4 regions of the Parabacteroides sp. MSK.9.14 genome follow, and region 3 is predicted to be linked to each of the others. Evidence: riboswitches for the same ligand, from Rfam matches in the RefSeq annotation. Region 3 holds a riboswitch; each other region holds the start of a gene.
What was found. Region 3 has a riboswitch for cobalamin ahead of KTG12_RS10145 (ABC transporter substrate-binding protein). Riboswitches for the same ligand answer to the same signal wherever they lie in the genome.

Region 1 (5,382 bases), on a different contig from region 3:
GCGGATATTCCTTCAAGGCTTCCTTTAAATCTTCTTCCAAATGATCGCCGACTCCTTTTATCAGAGCGTTTTCCAAACGTTCCTTCAACGGATATTCACGCCAGACTTCCTGCTTTTCACCTTCTCCCTCCTGCGCTTTTACATGCAGGTTCTGGGCATATGCAATCAGTTCTTCAGCTGCTTCCGGACGGCGTGCCAAAATGACGTCTTCCAGCAACATACGGAAAGCAGGTTCTATATCTTCATAGAGTACGGACGACGACGGGTTCACGATCCCCATGTCCATGCCTTTGTTAATCGCATGATACAGGAATACGGAATGCATGGCCTCCCGCACATAATTATTTCCACGGAAAGAGAAGGAAAGATTGCTGACACCGCCGCTCACCTTCGCCCCCGGCAGGTTCTTCTTGATCCATTCCACGGCACGGATAAAGTCAAGTCCGTACCCGTTATGTTCTTCCATACCGGTAGCGATAGCCAGCACATTCGGATCGAAAATAATTCCGTTCGGATCGAAATCGACTTTCTCCCGGAGGAGACGGTAAGCACGTCCGCAAACCTCGATCTTCCGTTCAAACGTGTCTGCCTGCCCCTTTTCATCAAAAGCCATTACGACCGTAGCTGCACCCAACTGTTTGATGCGAGCGGCATGTTGCAGGAAAACCTCTTCTCCTTCTTTCAAAGAAATCGAATTCACAATACTTTTACCCTGCACGCACATCAAACCTTTTTCGATCACCTCCCATTTAGAAGAGTCAATCATCACGGGAACACGGGAAATATCAGGTTCGGATGCGATCAAGTTCAAGAAAGTCGTCATCTCCTTCACGGCATCCAACATTCCGTCATCCATATTGATATCGATCACCTGCGCGCCGTCTTCCACCTGCTTGCGGGCAATTGTCAAAGCCTCTTCATAATTTTCTTCCTTGATCAAGCGCAAGAACTTACGTGAACCGGCCACATTACATCGTTCGCCGACATTCACGAAATTATTTTCCGGCTTTACTTCCAGCAACTCCAGACCGGACAACCAAAGACAATCGGGCCTCGGAGCCGGTACATGCGGCTTGGCCCCTTTCACCAGTTCGGGATATTTGGTAATATGGGCCGGCGTCGTACCACAACAGCCTCCCAATATATTCACCAGCCCTTCGTCAATAAAAGATTTTACATGAACAGCCATCTTTTCCGGCGTCTCATCATAGGAACCGAAACTGTTCGGCAGACCGGCGTTCGGATAAGCACTTATATAATAGGGAGCATGTTTTGCCAATTCAGCCAGAAAAGGCTTCATATCGGCAGCACCGAAAGAGCAGTTCAGACCGACACTAACAATATTGGTATGTTGCACGGAAGCCAAAAACGCAAGCAATGTCTGCCCCGAAAACGTACGTCCTCCCTGGGCAGATAACGTCATAGAAAGCATAATCGGTAAATCCTTGCCTTTTTCCTTCAACACAGCCTCGGCAGCTTCCAGTCCGGCTTTCACATTCAGCGTGTCGAAAGTCGTTTCAAACAAAACGATATCCACGCCCCCGTCTACCAAAGCGTCTACCTGTTCTTTATAGGCACTATACAAATCCAAGTAGGTGACAGCACGGTAAGCCGGATCGCTCACGTCAGGGCTCATCGAAGCAGTCTTATTAGTTGGGCCGACAGAACCAGCTACAAAGATCGTGCGATCCGGATGCTCCTTCATAAAGCCATCGGCCACCTCACGCGCCAATTTTCCGGCAGCCAAATTGATATTTCTCACCTGCCCTTGCATGCCGTAATCCTCCATCGAGATAGCATTTGCATTGAAAGTGTTGGTAGCAAAAATATCGGCACCGGCATCCAGATACTGACGGTGGATCGATTTGATCACATCCGGCCGGGTGATACATAACAGGTCGTTATTTCCTTTCAGGTCGCTCATCCAATCGGCAAACTGTTTTCCGCGATAATCTTTCTCGGTCAGTTTAAATCCCTGGACCATCGTACCCATTCCTCCGTCCAGAATCAAAATGCGTTCTTTCAGGAGATTCAAAAATATTTCTTTATCCATAAAGGTTCGTTACCGTTTAAATGCACGATCCATCTCCCGGCGGTCGTCCCGTTCCTTGATAGAGTCGCGTTTGTCATATTCCTTCTTACCTTTGGCAATAGCCACAACGACTTTGGCCAGTCCTTTATCATTAATAAAAAGACGTGTCGGAATAATTGTAAAGCCATTATTGCGGGCAGCGCTTTCAATCTTCCGCAATTCCTTTTTAGTCAGCAACAGCTTGCGGTCACGGCGAGCCGTATGGTTATTGTATGTCCCGTAGAAATATTCTGCCACATACATATTCTTCACCCACAATTCCCCCTTCTCCACAATACAAAACGTATCAACCAGACTCGCCTTTCCCAAGCGTATCGATTTGATCTCCGTACCGGTCAGCACGATCCCTGCCGTAAACGTGTCGAGCAACTCATAATCGAAAGTCGCCCGCTTGTTCTTTATCTGTATGTTATTACTAATCTTCTCTTTCATCTTATTCTCCTATCAAAAACGTAAACCGGGCATCAGCATGGAAAGAATTACCTCGATCAACCAGGGCGTCAGCAAAATCAGACCGGTCGCGGTCCCGACAAACTTCAGGCGTATCTTCTCCTCCACCTGCATATAAGGGCCGGCCCCTTCCCATACGATATAAAATGTATATAACACAAATATACGCAAAAAGAAAAACTCCGGAAGTAACATCAACACGATGTTCAATGCAAACATCAACGAAGACGAATAGCCGACAAAGCGTTGACACAGTTTCATATCCTTCTCCCGTTTGAACCATCCCTGCCAAATCTCATTCAGCAAATAGGAAGCCAGATAAAAGCCGCCGAACGCAGCGACTAATGTCCGGATAGACGACTTCAACGCCAGTTCGACATCAAACTCCTTCCGAGTGAACAGCACGCCTAAAAAAGCAGCAACCGTAACGAATCCGATGAGAGGATACACAAACCGGGATAAAAACTCATCGTCCTTTTCTTCTTTTCTCGTCAGAATATCCCACGCCTTTCCCGGCTGGGAGATGATGGCTACAACCAATTTAAATATCTCTTTATACATTTTTCAATACGCTCGTTTGCTATTTATCATTTTATTTGCCTTTTCCTGTCAAGTCTATTGTAAACACGTCGGAACTTTTCCAGTTTATCGATGCAGAATCCTTCCCGAACGAATATGCATAGTTAATCCGGAACTTCAGTTCATCCGAATGATTCTTTTCCGCCTTTTTCACCAGATCTTCGATATTGAACGCACAAGGAATAATCATCGCCTCGCCTCTTGTCGTGTCCGCCTTGATTCTGATCGTGCGGAGGTAGAGGCTATAAATATTATCGTCTCCCAACAATTTATCCGAATTATAGGACAAAGAGAAACTGTCCACTTGGTTTGCCGGGTGATTGCTTATCTCCGTGAACAGGAACAAATTGCCTCTGATATAAGCGGAACGCGCCTGGAGGGAAGAAAGCAACAGTTCGTCCTTTGCAACAATAGAGGTATCGGTCAACGTATTATAGAAGTTCCAACGATTAACCTCCGAGATCGTATTTTCATAAATAATAGCCTCGGTATAACTGGTATCCGTCCCTGCCCCCATATTGTTTGCGACCCCGTAATCGATGGAATAATCAAACAAAATACATTCTCCGTTTTCCACATTGGCATTCTGGAAGTCTTCCGAAGAGACCACTACGTCCCCCTTGGTATAAATAGCCTTACCAGGTCCGTAACCGGTCACCACTACCCCTGCCTGGTTTGCCATCGTCAATTGGGTGGCCGGGTCTCCCAAACAAGAATTCAACACAACCAAACAAAAGGCCAAAACGCCATATAATACTGTTTTTCTCATTTCCATATACAAATTTGAAGTCGTATTTATCTTCCTCTCTTTATGGAGGAAACGCACAAAGGTACGAAAAAAAGGTTTATACGACAAAAGCCGGAAGATTAATCACACTCATAAAAGGAAAGCATGAATCGAGGCGGAGCTCATCCCACCCACAGATTCATGCCTCTTTTCCTAATTATTATGGCAAAATAATTAAAAACAAGTAAATAGCTACGGGAAACGGAAATAAAGAAAGGCAAAAGCCTACGGCTTCACAGTTCTCTTCCGGCCTATCCTCGAAGCCGTCGAAAAAATATGCGTTGCAGGTCTTCTGACTTACTTCCGGTATGAGCGCCTTCCCAACTCGCGTCAGTGGCATAAAAGAATTGCCCAATCCGTTTTGAAGCTTACAGCAGCGGGACTGTCCGGGATTTGCACCCGATTCCCTTTTAATCCTTTTCCGCAGATTGCGAAGCAGGAACAATGCATGGGACAAATATAAAGATATTTTCCATATATTTCTCATCTTCTTACAGAAAAAAGCTGAAACCGACTCCAGACCCGTTAAGCTTTGCGGTAAGCCTCGACAGCTTCCTGAACGGAGCCGTACATCAACAGCAGATGGCGGGATTGGTTATAGGGAAGATTCAATTCCTCGGCAACCATGCGGGTTCCACGGTCTATAAGTTTCTGATTGGTGAGCTGCATATTGACCATCCGGTTTCCTTTAACCCTACCCAATCGGATCATAACGGAGGTGGAGATCATGTTCAGGATCATTTTCTGCCCCGTGCCGGATTTCATACGGGAACTGCCAGTGACAAACTCCGGCCCGACAATCATTTCGATTGCGATATCGGCCTCCATCGCCATCGGTGAATCTGGATTGCTGGAAATGGAGGCAGTCAGGATGCCCTGTTCACGTGCTTTGCGAAGGGCACCGATCACATAGGGAGTCGTCCCGGAAGCAGCAATGCCGATCACGGTATCCTTCGTATTAACCCGGTGCTCCAACAATTCCTGCCAGCCGCGTTCCTCATCGTCTTCGGCATTCTCCACAGGATTCCGGAGGGCAGTATCGCCACCAGCTATCAAGCCGACAATCAGTGTGGAAGGCATCCCGAACGTCGGGGGGATTTCGGAAGCATCCAAAACTCCCAACCGCCCGCTGGTTCCAGCTCCCAGATAAAAGATCCGTCCGCCCTGCTTCATGCGGGGAACGATCTGCAAAACCAATTCTTCTATTTTGGGGATTGTCTCTCGGACAGCCAACGCCACTTTCTGATCTTCCGTATTGATATCTTCAAGCAAGTCCCGGACGGACTTCCGTTCCAGGTCGTTATAGAGAGAATTCTGTTCCGTTATCTTAATGAATGACATAGCTTATTACAATTTACACGTTGCAAAGCTACTAAAAATATCACATTTACATGTCGGTAAACTTCAAGCAAACAGGCTTACTAACTCGGATGTCTTTTCCCGTATCTTTCAACAAACCGCTTTGCTTGTCTAT
Region 2 (5,382 bases), on a different contig from region 3:
GCGAGTAACAAGCTCCACCGGCACAAGGACCGAGGATAGCCGAAATCTGGGGAACCACCCCGGAGGCCATCGTATTTTGATAGAAGATCGACGCATAACCTGCCAGGCTACCGACTCCTTCCTGGATACGCGCACCTCCCGAATCGTTCAATGCGATCACAGGCGCACCATTTTTCAGAGCTAGCGTCTGAACCTTTACGATCTTGGCGGCATTGGTCGAACTGAGCGTTCCTCCGTAAGCTGTAAAATCGTAGGCGTAGACAAAGACCTGACGACCTTCGATCTTACCATATCCAGAAACGACACCGTCTCCCGGAATCTTGTTTTTCTCCATGCCGAAATTCGTACATCGATGCGTCACGAACTTATCCAGTTCAACAAACGTACCTTTATCCAGCAACATATCAATACGTTCACGGGCTGTCATACGCCCCGCCTCATGTTGCTTATCGATACGAACTACGCCGCCACCCAGAGCAGCCACTTTATCTAGTTCTTCAAACTTCTTATATATCTCTTCTTTCTGCATTTCCTTCCTGATTAATTACTTCCAATGTCATCAACACCTGATTCACGTTTACCGTGTCTCCTTCCTTCACCAGGATTTCACGTACCCGACAATCAGAGCTGACCTTATAGTTGCTCTGCATCTTCATGGCTTCGAGCACCACCACGATATCCCCGGCAGACAGAAGGTCTCCTTCGTTCACAGGAATCTTCATGACCTTTCCGGGCATCGGCGATACAACCTTGTCGCCCTGCTTCTCTTCGCTGTTCTTGCGCATACGTAGATATTTGGCCTGCGAATCGATTATGTCGACCGAATAAGAGGAGAAAAGCGTGTTGACCTGATAGTTCTTTCCTCCTCCCGAACGGATCAGCTCGGCATTGTAAGAATGTCCGTCATGCAAGATCGAACAAGCCCCGTTCTCAGCCATCACGATATCCACCTCGTAGGGTTGTCCGTCTATGTCGAGCCGCACCTTGTTTCCATCCTTTCCAAGCAGCTCCACATCAGCCACCCGGTTTCCAATATGTATTTCCATTATAAACAATTTTTCAAATCCTTAACACACCTTTCTGCAACCCGAACTCACGCCAACGGCTGATCGGGCGGTTGTCCGCCGAAGAGCCCGATGCGTTCTCCTCCAGGTTCATCAGGTAATCCATATAAGCAGCGATCATGGCGATATTTTCCGATTCATGCTCGTCTCCGGGGTTCACCGGATGTTGCAGCTCCTCGCCATGCTTTCCGATAAACGATGTATCGTAGGTTCCATGCACAAAATCAGGTATATCCATGATCCGCCTGAGATAGCTGATATTCGTCTTCAGCCCGGTAATCTTGTATTCGTGCAAGACACGCCTCATTCGTTCGATCGCATACTCGCGGCTGGTAGCCCACACGATCAGCTTGCCGATCATCGGGTCATAATAGACCGGAATCTCATAACCTTCATAGACATAGCTGTCGATTCGCACTCCGATCCCGTTCGGTTCGGTCAGCTGGCGGATAATGCCGGGAGATGGCATGAAATTGTTGGCGGTATCTTCGGCACAGATCCGGCATTCGATAGCATGCCCACGCTGGGAGATATCTTCCTGCCGGATATGCAACGGTTCGTTGTCGGCAATACGAAGCTGCTCCTTTACCAAGTCGAGCCCCAACACCTCTTCGGTAATCGGATGCTCCACCTGCAAACGGGTGTTCATTTCGAGAAAATAAAAATTACGGTGTTTATCAACCAGGAACTCGATCGTCCCGGCACCGGAATAGTCGACGGCCTTAGCAGCCGCAACCGCCTTCTCGCCCATCTCTTTCCGCAGTTCCGGCGTAATGAACGGCGACGGACTTTCCTCGACAATTTTCTGGTTACGGCGTTGCACAGAGCATTCGCGTTCGCAGAGATGGACCACATTCCCGTAATTGTCGCCTAAAATCTGGAACTCGATATGATGTGGTCCCTCCACGTACTTTTCCAGATAAACTGTATCGTCACCAAAAGAAGAGAGCGACTCCGAGCGAGCGGCGTTGTAAGCCTCTTCCACCTCTTCTTCCTTATGGATCAGACGCATTCCCTTTCCACCGCCTCCCATCGAGGCTTTCAGCATGACCGGGAAACCGATCTCCCGGCAGACCCGGCATGCTTCTCCAACATCCTGCAAAGGCTGCTGCGTGCCAGGAACGACCGGCACGCCGGCGTCTATCATCCGCTTGCGGGCGGATATTTTATCTCCCATCGCCTCCATCGTTTCTGCCGACGGGCCGATAAAGACGATTCCTTCTTCTTTGCACCGGCGGGCAAAATCCGCATTCTCGGACAGGAAACCATATCCGGGATGAATCGCATCCACCTTGTGTTGCTTGGCTGCTCGGATGATCTTTTCGATATTCAGGTAACTATCTTTTGATGCTGCCGGTCCTATCAAGACCGCATCGTCGGCATAAAGGACATGACGTGCCGTCCGATCTGCTTCCGAAAAAACAGCCACCGACCGTATCCCCATTTCGCGACAGGAGCGCATAACCCTCACAGCTATCTCGCCCCGATTCGCAATCAGAACTTTTCTTATCATATTTATTGTATTTATGTTTCGCATCCATAGCCTAACCCACGAGGATATGAACCTTATAATGAACGGCAGGTCTTCTGACTGACTCCCATCCTGAAGCCTTCCCGACTTAATTATAACAAGTCAGTGGCGAAAGTAGTTCCAAGATGTTAAAACGGAGCTTCACAGCAGCGGGACTGTCCGGGATTTACACCCGATTCCCTTTTAATCCATATTCCCGAACGGGAAATACAGAACCGATTCGGTGGCAAATGTAAACTTTTTTTCTGATACGCTCTATTTCGACCGCCAAAATTCGGTACGGACACACGAAATATTCTGTAATCAATGGCAGCAATTACAAAATCAGCGACAGCAATTATATAATCACTGCCACTGATTACAGAATTGCTATCGCTGATTTTAGAATAAATGAAGGGATAACGATCTTTTTACCCCTTACAAAGTGAAAATCGAAAGTAACAAACGAATATATTCTACCCGACGATCCATTTGCCGCCCGGAATGAGCGAAATAACCTTGGTTGTCACGAAGCAGCAAATGAACGTGCATGTCGCAATCGCAGGAATGGCGGCAACAGTCGGTAACGGCAAGACGGACTTGAACACCGCCACCCACAGACCGAGCCAAAAGATATGCATCAGATACATCCCATAGCTGAGTTTAGAGAGTTCCAATACGAAGCGCGGAGTTTCGGGAAGTTCAATACAACTGAACATCAGGAACGTGCCGGCCGTAAGCAACACACAGTTGATGGTGCAGAAAGCCCACCCTATTTCCAGCACGGGCGTGGGGAGTATTTCTCCGGGAACGGCCTGAACATAGAACGAATATATGGTAATAGCTGCACCAATGAGCATCGAAACAATTCCGATAATAAAACGTTTGGAACGGTTCCAGGTCAGATGGACATGTATATAATGTGCGAGCACAAGATAGCCTAAGTAACCGGAGAAATACCACAGCATATGGTATTCGTTCCAAAAGCACTGTCCCCACACTTCTCCGAACCAACGGTTCAGATATGGCATACAGGTCGACAAGAGAAACAACCCGATAAAGAAACGTTCTTCTTTGACCGTCACTCTGCTCAACCAGGGCGAGATGATAGGAATAAACAGGTAAATGCTGATCAAGGGATACATAAACCATAGATGCCCGGCCAGCGTCGGGAAGTTCAGAAATATCCGCGACAGATCCTTGATCGAGGTCGCTCCATCAATCTGTCCCCACAACATCGGCAGAGTACTGTAGAGTATCATGAATATGAAAAACGGTGGTAGAATGCGGATACAACGCCGACGATAGAACTGCCACATGGTCTGCCCTTCCTTCATCGGCGCAAGAAGAAAAGCGGAGACTATTATAAACAACGGCACGGCCATACGCGAAAACCCATCGTATATGGACACCCATAGCCGGTCTGACTCATTTGCCAGAAAGGCTTGCGGTCCCACCATGTCCGTCGAACCGGGGGCACCGTAAAAGTTTTCACTGGCGTGGACGACCATAACAAGGAAACATGCGAACACGCGTACATAATCCAAAAAAACTATACGTTTCATTTTTTTGCTTAATTACTATATTAATAAGAGATTTAATTCTTTAGGCGAAGCATGCATTCATGGCGGAAATCTTCGTAATTTTCCTGATACTGCTTAATTGGCGGTAAAGATAGGAAAAAAGCCGGAAATCCTCTCAAACAGATTTGAACAACCAGGGCAACCGCACCAAAACCCGGAAATCGCATGAAATATACCAAAGAAAAAACAGAGCCTTTTTCTCTAAAAACGGCTATAAAATAGGTAAAACCGGGTGGTTTTGATTGTCCGGCAAGGCACTTTTGTTGCCGGACATCCCCATGTTGCCCCCTCTTACACCCGGATGTACCGACCCTCTACACCCGGATGTTAAGGATGGCAACATGGGGGTGTTTACGGAATTATCTGCTTGTTTCTGCTAAAAAAAGAGAGGACTTTTGTGAAATGAAGAACCGTATTTCTCCAATTTAATACCTATTATATTCGTTTTTACATTTGTTTATTCGATTATTTCATATGCTTTTTCAAAAGCGAAAGAAGGCAATACGCTGGTTTTCAATTATATGACAAAAGCACCATGTGTCAGAAGTGATAGAGGAGTGATAGAGGAAAACGTCCTGTATCACAGCCTCTAACGCTTGAATATTAATAGCCATAACCTTCGTAGTGATAGAGTGATAGAGGATTTGTGAAAACTCCGTATAGAGATCATGACCTTAGAAAATTGTGATACGGTCACCCTGTTGAACAACTAAGGCAATTACAATTTTGGTGCGTAGCCTTGATATTTCATTGCCTATTCGAATGAGATTCTATATTTTTGCGGTTTTGAATTTCACTGTACCAATACGAAATGTCAAATATCAAATCAGAAATTGATAAATGGTATGAGAACTATATAGATGAGTTGTTCGCCTATGGAATAGCCTTCGGAGTGGAAAAAGATTTTGTATTAGATGCAATACATGATCTCTTTTTGCACTTGTTTGAATCGGCTGATAAAATAGAAATTCTCGGTTCTCCGAAATCCTATCTGTTTAGTGCTCTCAAGAACAAGATAATAACATCTTTACGTAAACAGGCGAACTGGCTTAGCTTAGATGAAGAAGTCGAATACGATTTCAAAATAGAAGTTGATGCCGAAGCTTTAATGGAAGATGAAGAAGAAAGAAGAAACTATGAGAAAGAGGTTGAAAACCTATTGAATTTACTGACAAACAAGCAGCGGGAAGTCATATATTTGCGCTTTATCAAAGCACTCTCCATA
Region 3 (5,382 bases):
ACGGGAAAAGGTGAACGTGACCGGGTCCAGCCCGGATTCCGACAGCATATACATATAAGCTCCCATTCCTAAAAAGTCCGGCACTTTTCCGTTAAAGAGAATACCTTTGGCCGGCAGGCGCAGATTGGCCCCTTCGCTGTTATATTTATTGAAATTTGCTCCTATATGGGTATGGTTCTGCGTAACATTATATTCGACACCCAAATTCTGATAAAAAGGGATCGAGGGGTCGATCCCGTCCGAATCATCGTTATCGCAAGCGGTAAACACGCCAGCGAACAACAGGCAAGCATAAAGGAAATACTTTCTCATATCATTTAATTTTATCCGAGTTACGGAAAGTATAGGATAATTTACCAATTGCTTCTCCGAGGACTCTATTATTCTTCTTTGATAGAAATAACAAATGAAGTGGGAAAAGTTTTTCCTTTTAGGCTTTTTTGTCAAACAGAAAGCTCCTGCAAGAGAGATTCTATGGTATCGGCCGCCAGCGTACGTCCGTCAAGATGGTGGATCAGGAATGCGGAACCGACAGACAGATCGCCCGTCTCGATCCATACAGGCGACTCCACATGCCGATCGGCACGTATACCGTTCCGCTGGAGTGCCTTGCGGACCATCGCATATTTCTGTCCATGCCCGATCAGGCGTATTTCTTTCGAATACCGGTTATCGATGCGGAACAAGCCGGTCTCCGTGTCGAACACGATTCCCTTGCGGGCGAAGAAACCGCTCAAGTGGCCGCTCAGGGCGAGGTCTTCGGGCGTACCAGGCGTAATCCCGTTCGTCCGGTCCATCAGCCAAATCTTGTCGGCGATCTGGAGCGCCAGTTCGAGATCGTGCGTGGAGAGGAAAATCGTCTTGTTCGTGCTTCGCGTCAGATGGTGGAGCAATTGCATGATCTCCACCTTGCTCGGAAAATCGAGGAAAGCGGTCGGCTCGTCCAGAAAGATAACAGGTGTTTCCTGAGCCAGTGCCTTGGCGATCATAACCTTCTGCCGTTCTCCGTCCGACAGGGTGTACACCATGCGGGAGGCCAGGTTCTCAATCCGTACCAAGGCGATCGATTCTTCCACGACCTGCTTGTCCTCCTTGTCCAACCGTCCCCAGAAACCGGTGTAGGGACTGCGTCCCATCTCGACCAATTCCCGCACGGACATATTCCGGATGTCACACTTCTCCGTCAGGACCACACCGATCGTCGTGCTCAGTTCCTTGTCCGAATAACTGTCCATATCACGTCCCAAGACGGCGATCTCGCCTCCCAGCTTCTGCTGGAAAGCCGACAGCGTGCGCAGAAGCGTCGACTTCCCGACTCCGTTCGCCCCTAAGAGGCAGGTTAATTCTCCGCTATAAATCCGGGCTTGTATATGACTCGCCACCAACTTGGTATCGTTTTTTGTCCGATAACCGATAGAGAGATCGTTTATATGAATCGTATCTTGTCTCATCATTCGTTCAGTTCGTTTTTACGTTTACGGAATAGAACGGAGGCCACTACCGGAGCACCGATTAGGGCAGTCACCGAATTGACCGGCAAAGCCCCTTCGAAGCCGGGCATCCGGGCAACCAGGTTGCAGACGAGTGCCAATGCGGCACCGGCAAACAGGACGGCAGGCATCAGGACCCTATGGTCGGATGTTTGAAAAATGGCCCGGCACAGGTGCGGGACGGCCAGGCCAAGAAAGATGACCGGTCCACAATAGGCCGTCACGATCGCCGTCAGCACTCCTGCCGAGGTGATCACCAAAAGACGTGCCCGCTTGATGTTCAATCCCAAGTTACGGGCATAGCCGTCGCCAAGCAGCATCAGGTTCAACGTCTTGATCAACAGGAACGACAAAGGGATCAGAATCGCCATGATCGCAACAAACAGCATCATCTGGTTGCCGGAAACACGTGAGAAGCTGCCTAACCCCCAGATCACATAGGCGCGAATATCCTCCTCCACGCTGAAGAACTTCAGCACGCCGATCACCGCATTCGCCACGTAGCCGATCATCACGCCGATAATCAGCAGCGTCACGTTCCCCTTCACCTTCTGCGACACATATACGATCAACGCCATCACCGAGAGCGAACCGATCACGGCTGCTATCGAAAGCGCAATTTCTCCCATAAACCCCAATTTACTAAGCGCAACCCCTCCGAGGCTACCGCTCAGCAGTACCACAAAGGCCACGCCCATGCTCGCACCAGAGCTGATCCCCAGCACAGAAGGTCCCGCCAGTGGATTCCGGAAAACAGTCTGCATCTGCAAGCCGCTTATCGCCAGGCCCGCTCCCGCCACCAAAGCAGTCAATGCCTGCGGAAGACGTGATTTCCAGACGATATTCTGCCAGGTCACCGGCTCGTCTCCCAGTCCGCAAATAATGTTCCAGACAGACTTCAACGGGATAGACACCGATCCTAACACCAAATTCAGGAACATCAGGACCAGGATAGACGCTACGATGAGCGACATCAGAAAAGTAGTGGAATGTCTCATTCGTGCAGCCTATTTGAGCCGTGCATAATAAACAGGTGTATGATCGGGCAGCAGGTCCGGATGGAATATATGCAGCAGGTCGGCCAGTACGACTTCCGGCTCGGTCGGCATACTTTCGTAAAAAGGCGTATCTTTCATGTTGCAATAGATGATCCCTTTCTCTCTGAAGGCACGGAAATCGGCATAACGCGGGTCCTGCTCCTTCAATGCCTCATAGCTGAACGTACCCGGATAGCTGTTCACAATGCGCCAGTAATCGGCTTCGTCACCCTGGTTGTAGACAGTTTCGAAATCAAGTGTCACACCTCCCGAACGTTTGTCGTTTTTGAGGAAATAGTCAGCACCGGCGTCCTTGAAAAGTTGGGCGAGAAAGCTCTCCCCTCCTACGGCATACCAGTTACCGCCCCGCATCTCGCCGCTCAACACAACTGGACGTTTCTTCACTTTTCCCTCCGCCGTCAGCTCCTTCAATTCATTGTAACGGGCCGCGATGGCGTCGAATATCTCGTTTGCCTTTTGCTCCTGTCCCACCAACAGGCCGACGAACTTCACCCATTCCGCCTGTCCCAACGGCGTCATCTCCTTATAGCCTAAATGTGGGATCAATGGGATACCGACATCCTTCAAGGTCTCATATCCGCCCCGTTTAAAAGGCGAAACAAGGATCAGGTCTGGGTTCATACTCATGATCACCTCGTTGTCGAAATTCCCTTCTATGCCGATTTTGGCGGTCTTCCCACTCTTGAGACGTTCGTTCATCTCCCTATTGAACAGATGCCGGGTACTGGTCACCCCTACGACCTTGTCCAGTTCGCCCATCTCGATAAAATTGGACAACTGCAAAGATGTCATACAGATAACACTTCTGATGGGTGTCTCGATCACAGTATACGATCCAGGGATGCCGGCCGGTTTCGTTCCTCTCCTGACAAGCGCATAATGAAAAGTCGTACTTTCCTCATTCTGCGGGTCCTGGATATCCAGCAAGACATACCCGCTCCGATAGGATAATTCGAAACCACGGGCATACTCGGGTACAATATGGACACCGGAAAACGCGCTTTCTTCCGTCGTTTCCACCTTATCGGTCCATTGATTGTTTTTGATCGTACACGAGGATGCGACACACAACGACATAAGCAGGCAGCACCCTGCCAGGCATTTTTTCATATTCAATATTATTTTATTATAACCGAGCGAGCGTTGTCCACCCCACGAGGACGAGACTCTTCAAAACCGAAACGGCAGGTCTTCTGACTTACTTCCATCCCCGGACACCTTCCCGATCCCCCGATCAGTGGCATTGAGTATTGCCGGTATGTTACCGAAGTTTCACAGCAGCGTGGTCTGTCCGGGATTCCCACCCGGTTCCCTTTTCATCCCTGTCCTGTAAGGAGGACAGGGAAACCTGTTTCAAAGGGCAAATATAATAATATTACTTTTTCTTTCAAGAGAAAAGTGGCAGACAAATCAGTTTTTCTTACGAACCGCCAGATATTCGTCTTCCGGCATGACTTTCAGCACATGGCCGCTTTCGTCGAAAGCGACAACCAGATTCCGCTGGTCAGTCGTCTCGAGAGAGACCTTATACTGGATAGGGCTGCCGCTACCATTCGACTTGTACACCTCTTTGATCAAGCAATTTTCATAAGCGTCGTAAATCGCTTCCTGTGCGGCAAGGTCCACATCGACGATATCGATCGCATAGAAATTTTTCATACTCAACATATCGATATCCGTATTCCCATCCCGTCCAGTCTGCGCATGACTGTTTTGAGCCATACAGACACACGAAACCACCATAGCCACCATCAATACAAACTTCTTCATAACCTAAAATCTTAAACAATCTATTTACCTTTTTCTAATCGTTCCATCAAGTACAAATTGCATGCCAAAGAATAAAAAGCGGGCTGTGGAAAAGGCAGTGTGGAAATTATCCCCACAATTGTGGAATGCAGATTTGGAAAGTTCCGCAATTTTCCTCACTTTTGCGCACCAAATAATTCTAACGCACATGTCGTACCCCATCTGCTTCGTATCGCTCGGTCCGGGAGACCCCGAACTGATCACCTTGAAAGGCTTGAAAAAACTCCGACAGGCCGATATCATCTATTGCCCCGCCACCATAAGCAAAAGCGGACAACTACTCTCCCGTGCGGCCCGTATTATCGAAGAACTGGAAATCGAGAAATCTGTAGTCCAGTTCTTCACGCTCCCGATGAGCAAAGACCGGACCGAAGTCTGGAAAGTCTACGATACCTTGTATGAAAAGGCCATATCCGCCAGGGATAAAGAGAAAAAGGTGGTCATTGTGGCGGAAGGCGATGCAGGGTTCTATTCTTCCATACAGTATATATACGACAAATTCAAAGAGAACCGCATCGAAGTGGAACGAACCGCCGGAATACCAGCTTTCATTGCAGCGGGTGCTTTAGCCGGCTTGCATATTGTCAAGCAGGAAGAACAAATCATCGTCATACCCGGAATGCTGACGGCGGAAGAATTGTCGAAAAAGATCAAGACCGGTAATGTGATCGTCATCATGAAGCTGTCCCAATGTGTGGAGGCCGTCCATACCTGCATCCGGTTGCATCCGGAAACGAACTTCCATTATTTTGAGAATGTCGGGACCGGAGAAGAGTTTTACACCTCCGACCGGAAACAAATCCAGAGGAAAATATTCCCATACTTTTCCCTTATGATCATCCAATAGTATCTAAACTACCAGACTTTTCATTTTGTTATTATACAAAAATATATTTACTTTTGTTTTCCACTTAAACTCACATAAGACATGAAATCAGACATAGAAATTGCAAGAGAGGTTTCTCTGCGCAAGATAAAAGAAATCGCGACCGGATTAGGTATCCCTCGTGAAGAAGTTCAGAATT
Region 4 (5,382 bases), on a different contig from region 3:
ATTTGGAAATGAACATGGGAGGAAATGCCTCACAAGGAATACGGGCTAATGAAAACGGAGCATGGTATACCACAGCTACAGGTTATTACTGGAGGAAATATATCGTACCTCATGATCCTCTTTTAGAGAAAGTCAATTTCCATTATGTGATTGTAAGATTAGGAGAAATGTATATGAATTTGGCGGAAGCTTACTTATTAAAAGGAAATATACCGGTTGCTATCAAAGCACTGAATGAAACTCGGGTGATACACGGAGGACTTCCAGGATCTACAGCCACCACTCTTGAAGATGCTTGGAAAGATTACATCCGTGAAAGACGTGTAGAAATGGCATACGAAGAAGCAGATATCTATTACAGCTATCTTCGTTGGGGTAAATATGGCTCTTACAGTAATTACGGAAGAGAACCTGGAGATGTCATCAAAGATTTGAATGCTCCTATATATAAAATCTCTATCACAAGCGATCGCAAAGCAGCATGTATCAATCAACTTACCTTATTGAACAGCTGGAATCGAAAGTTCACAACGAAAAGATATTTATTCCCGATACCACAGGGAAACATCGACACCCGTGCGGCCAGTGGCATTATTGATAAACAAAATGAAGGTTGGTAATTATTAAACAATTAAGTCATGAAAAAGATATTTTATAGTTTGTTATTAATCCTGTCTGTCATTTCTTTATCCTCCTGTTTGGAAGGTAATTTGGACGAACTTCCGTTGTATGAAGAGGCCGAAATTGCATCTGTCAGCACAGTACGCTACCGCTATATCAGTGATGAAAAGAGTCCATCTTCTGATGAATTTCTTGTAAAAGAAGTAGACCTGAGTTATACTTCAGATATCGATTCCAATGCAGGAATCGTAAATATCTATGTTACAATATCAGAGGAATTTCCGACTGATCAGTTGAATAAATTATCAAAAAAAGAACTCGTCATTGCCGTTGCTCTCTCGACGGCAGCTCGTATGATGCCAACTAATGGCTCTCCGAAATTAGGTATTCCTGGTGATTGGAGCAAAGCCAATACTTATGTAGTCGAGGCTGCAGGAGGTAAGAAAAAAGACTGGATCATTGAAGTTGTCAGTTTAGAAAAATAACATACAATACAAGAAATACGATAAAAATCAGAGGAGATTGTATCTAAAAGCCATAAGTTTTTAGATACAATCTCCTCTGATACGTTCAATAATTATAATTCATTAGATTATACTATTCATACATTTCTCTTTTTCAAAAGAAGTGTTTGAGATACCGGCTTCTTGCCGAATATAACGAATTGATAACTTTTATGCCATAGGTTTAATCGTTCTCCATGACGCGGATCATGTCGAAGTAGAAACCGCCTGCGACTTCGGCACCCTTTTCGACCGTGCCGGTGGCGATGTCGTAGATGTAGATGACAGCGTTTGCATCAGCTTCAGTGTTCACGCCGATGTAAGCCTTACCGTTGAAGATGACGCTGCGTTGTGAGAATCGTCCTCCGCTATAGGCAATCTCCTTACCGTTGTAGGCGAGGCGTGTGCGCTGGCCGGTGGCGAGGTCGACGATAGAGTAGTAGTGGCTGTAGCTGTCGATCTTCGTGCCTGAAGCATCGTTACGTCCGTAAACAAGAGCCTTGCCGTTTCCGAGGTATTGAGCGGTCATCAGTTTGCCATCGGCATCCGGGTAACCATTGTAAGAGGCGTCAAACTCATATTCACCGGCATTGATACGAAGCAGAAGTCCGCGTTCGATATCTTCATCGGCAAAAGCGGCGAGGTAAAGGTTACCGGCTTCGTCATACATCACGCAGTTTTGCATCAACTCGCCGTAAGCACTACCGGCCATTTCGCTGTGGACAGGGGAAACAAGGTTTTGTTCCACTTCCATTGTTTCCGGAGCGATCACGGCAGTACGGAAGTTCGGTTCGTTTTTACTATCCATCGAGTTTGTCCCTTGCGTTTTTCCGTAATAGAAATAGAACAGTTTGTTGTCAGCCTGACGGTAAGTCAGGATACCGGATGATGTCAGTTTGCTATAACCTTCCGGAACAGAGATGTTCAACTCGCCTTCATCGATAATAGACATGTCGGCCGTGTTCAGTTTTGTCCAAATCACACCCGTCTTTTTACCGTTGGCAGACATAATCAGCAGGGTGTTGTCGTCCAACCAAGCATGGGTATAAGAACGTACTTTATAAACATTTCCCTTGAACGGACAATCTTTGATCACGACAACTTTGTTATCCTTGATTTGATACTTCACAAAGCGGTTCTCGTCCGACGGAATCTGGTAATAGTACTTGCCTTTTGAGATACATTCCATCGCATAATCGTTCAGCTCCGTACCTTCGCCCGTAATGGTGATTACCCCCATATCGGCAGTCAGCTTGCTGATGCTGTTGACCACGGTCGTATTCTTGGAACTCATGCCGCCATGTTTGCCTACGGTCAGGAAGAGGTCGAAGTGGTATTTGCTTTCGTCAAACGCAGGTGTTTCTTTTGTCACCGTGACGTTGCAAGTGGCTGTGAAACCGCCATCGTCCGTCTTAGCGGTGATTGTCGCCGTTCCTTCGGCAACCGCCGTAACGACACCTTTATCTACGGTGGCTACGCTTTCATCCGAGCTGCTCCATGTCACCGTCGCGACTGTGGCGTTAGACGGGACTACGGCAGCCGTCAACGTGCCAGTCGTTCCTTCTTTCAATTCCAATGTCTCCGGACCGACCGAGACACCGGTCACCGGGACTACTTCCACTTTGTCGTCGTCATCGCAAGCCGTGAACGCAAAGGAAGTCAGGGCTACCATGAACGCAAACAATGCAAATTTGATTTTTTTCATTTCTCTTTGTTTTTAGTTATTCAAATATTAATAATTACATATTATCCGGTATCGAATCGCTTACAGAGAATGTACACATGGAGAAATGATGTCTCTATACAAGGATAAAGAATGGCATGGCTCGATGTTTTGTTGCTCTATTCCCCGAAAGCATTAAAACGATGTTGTTTTTGGCAGGTCTTCTGACTTATTCCGCCTTTGAATGCCTTCCCATCCGGCTTGCGGACAGTGGCTTGTAGCATATTCAAAGAGTTTGGTGTGGAACTTACAGCAGCGGGTCTGTCCGGGATTTGCACCCGGTTCCCTTTTTAACACCTCCCCGTAACGAACGGGTATCGTGGAACCAAAAACTTGTGCAAAATTACGTTCCCCGCTTGATTTGACAAGGGGTTAAGGCTTGTATTATGGAAAAATACCTATAAGTAGGTATTTTACTACTACAGAGAACATCCAATCTATAAATTTTATAATTTTGCACCGTTTTTGGTGAAACGCCGGCTTCCTGCCGGTGTTTAAAAGGGAATCCGGTGGAAAGCCGGAGCAGTTCCCCGCTACTGTATGGTCCGTTTCGCAAGAAATCAAAAAGACCTGCATGCCACTGTTCCTCAATATCATACCGGGAATGGGAAGGCGTCTGATAGGATCGAGCCAGGAAACCTGCCAAATGCACATAGATAACTTTTGCTTCCGGGGTAAGAGGCATCTTTATTTATTTTTATTTATAGCTATATGAAATCGAAATTTTTTACTGTGGGCATGTTATGCCTGGGAGTAAGTAGTGCCTTTGCGCAAGATTTGTCCAAAGACACGTTGAGATTGGATGAGGTTGTCATCACTAGCCAGTATGTCAAACCGACCGAAGTCGGCAGGTTACCGGTACCTTTGTCGCAGGCTCCACTTTCCGTGTCCCGGATGTCAGCCCCGATGATTTCCGACCTTTCTTTGAATTCATTGATCGATGTTGCCCGTAACGTCACGGGAGTCCGCCCGAACAATTCGTATGGCGGCTTCCAGTCGTTCTACATTCGTGGTTTCAACACGTTTGTGGTAGTGACAGACGGAATCCGCGACGAACGTCATAACTTATATGCTTCAGCCCCCAATACAACCTTAGCTTCGATCGAAAGCATCGAGATACTGAAAGGAGCGGCATCCGTCATGTACGGGCATTCGGCACTCGGCGGGGTCATCAGCCTCGTACACAAGCAACCGACATCTGTTCCGCGAGTAAATGCGCAAATGAGTATAGGCAGCTGGGGGCGCTATTCGATCCAGGGAGGTGCCGGCGGCAACATTGCCCGGGGCGTCAATTTCAGGACAGACTTCTCCATGAGCGGAGGTGAAGGATGGAGACACACGAACGATCGGGCCTACAATGCCTATTTCGCCTTGAACTTCCGCCTTAGCGATTATGACAAACTGAACTTTTCCGTCAGTGCGAAAAACGACCGTTACGGGACGGATACCGGACAACCTCATGTCGACAAGGATATTTATGATGCAGACGGATCGGTGGTTTACCGGCCGGGCGATCTTCCGGAAGATTTCGACCGCCGTACACGCTACAATGACCCCTTGGACCATCTTGCAGACAAGGACCTGACTGTGTCTGCCAAATGGACGCACCAGTTCACCAACCCGGACTGGAGCTTGTCGGACTATCTCTCCTACTACTATGACGATCTGGATTATTATGCTTCCGAGAAGTTGACGTATCTGACATCTTCCGATCCCATATACAACCATTATTATATGAATGGAAACACCAAGACATACATAAGCCTGGATTCCATACAGCGTGTCGGTTACCAGTTCGCATACAAGGTCAGCCTTTTACAAAATCAATTGGAGTTGAAAGGAAAATTCATGACCGGAGAGGTCAAGCATAACTTCTTGGGTGGCTATTCTTTCTCATCCCTGTACACCCCTCGCTATACGGCCAATTATGCTGCCGATGCAACCGGTCCCGGGAAAAACGCACATCTCTCCGTCGTCGATCCTGTCTTGAACCAAGGCGACTTGAATCTGCCTTACCAAAAAAGAAACTTGGCTTGGGAATATATGCATGGCATTTACGTGCAAGACTATTTGAATCTGACAGACCGGTTATCGGCATTGCTAAGTCTGCGTTATGACCGTTACGACCGGACTTACCAACAGGCTTATACGAAAGACAAAGTCGTAACCTCCAAAGACGAAAAGGCGCATATCCATGACAATGCGTTGACCTATCGTTTCAGCCTGCTTTACCAGTTCACGGATGCGTTCAACGTTTATGCTTCGACCAGCAATTACTTCAAGCCGACACGTACGGTGGCTTCGCCGGGATATGTCTATATCGGCAATGACGGCAAGGTGATCGAACCCAGCGGCAAGAACGTGTTCAGTCCGGAAAAGGGATACCAGTATGAAGCCGGATCGCACATAGCATTTTCAGACAAGTTCAATGCCAACATCTCCGGATTCTACATCCTGCGGAAGAACATGGTTCAAAGCTTAGGGACAAAAGACGGGCAAACGATTTCGGGACAGGTAGGAAAAGCCGATTCTAAA

Region 1: linked by a shared signal. The riboswitch ahead of KTG12_RS05255 (hypothetical protein) and the one ahead of KTG12_RS10145 (ABC transporter substrate-binding protein) in region 3 are both predicted to bind cobalamin.
Region 2: linked by a shared signal. The riboswitch ahead of accC (acetyl-CoA carboxylase biotin carboxylase subunit) and the one ahead of KTG12_RS10145 (ABC transporter substrate-binding protein) in region 3 are both predicted to bind cobalamin.
Region 4: linked by a shared signal. The riboswitch ahead of KTG12_RS16225 (Ig-like domain-containing protein) and the one ahead of KTG12_RS10145 (ABC transporter substrate-binding protein) in region 3 are both predicted to bind cobalamin.

The regions. Positions count from the first base shown of each region.
Region 1 covers NZ_JAHPXO010000006.1:145,321-150,702, forward strand. The annotation lists gene metH (methionine synthase) at 1-2,053, opposite strand, end outside; gene smpB (SsrA-binding protein) at 2,063-2,524, opposite strand; gene KTG12_RS05250 (YIP1 family protein) at 2,537-3,103, opposite strand; gene KTG12_RS05255 (hypothetical protein) at 3,135-3,890, opposite strand; cobalamin riboswitch at 4,173-4,370, opposite strand; gene murQ (N-acetylmuramic acid 6-phosphate etherase) at 4,434-5,249, opposite strand; gene KTG12_RS05265 (lactonase family protein) at 5,296-5,382, opposite strand, start outside.
Region 2 covers NZ_JAHPXO010000025.1:36,300-41,681, reverse strand. The annotation lists gene KTG12_RS13785 (acyl-CoA carboxylase subunit beta) at 1-529, opposite strand, end outside; gene KTG12_RS13780 (biotin/lipoyl-containing protein) at 507-1,046, opposite strand; gene accC (acetyl-CoA carboxylase biotin carboxylase subunit) at 1,060-2,577, opposite strand; cobalamin riboswitch at 2,624-2,830, opposite strand; gene KTG12_RS13770 (acyltransferase) at 3,051-4,139, opposite strand; gene KTG12_RS13765 (RNA polymerase sigma factor) at 4,969-5,382, shown strand, end outside.
Region 3 covers NZ_JAHPXO010000016.1:26,206-31,587, forward strand. The annotation lists gene KTG12_RS10130 (hypothetical protein) at 1-312, opposite strand, end outside; gene KTG12_RS10135 (ABC transporter ATP-binding protein) at 444-1,451, opposite strand; gene KTG12_RS10140 (iron ABC transporter permease) at 1,451-2,488, opposite strand; gene KTG12_RS10145 (ABC transporter substrate-binding protein) at 2,498-3,658, opposite strand; cobalamin riboswitch at 3,714-3,915, opposite strand; gene KTG12_RS10150 (hypothetical protein) at 3,959-4,318, opposite strand; gene KTG12_RS10155 (precorrin-2 C(20)-methyltransferase) at 4,506-5,204, shown strand; gene KTG12_RS10160 (formate--tetrahydrofolate ligase) at 5,286-5,382, shown strand, end outside.
Region 4 covers NZ_JAHPXO010000033.1:34,824-40,205, reverse strand. The annotation lists gene KTG12_RS16235 (RagB/SusD family nutrient uptake outer membrane protein) at 1-620, shown strand, start outside; gene KTG12_RS16230 (hypothetical protein) at 639-1,106, shown strand; gene KTG12_RS16225 (Ig-like domain-containing protein) at 1,309-2,829, opposite strand; cobalamin riboswitch at 2,984-3,192, opposite strand; cobalamin riboswitch at 3,297-3,509, shown strand; gene KTG12_RS16220 (TonB-dependent siderophore receptor) at 3,559-5,382, shown strand, end outside.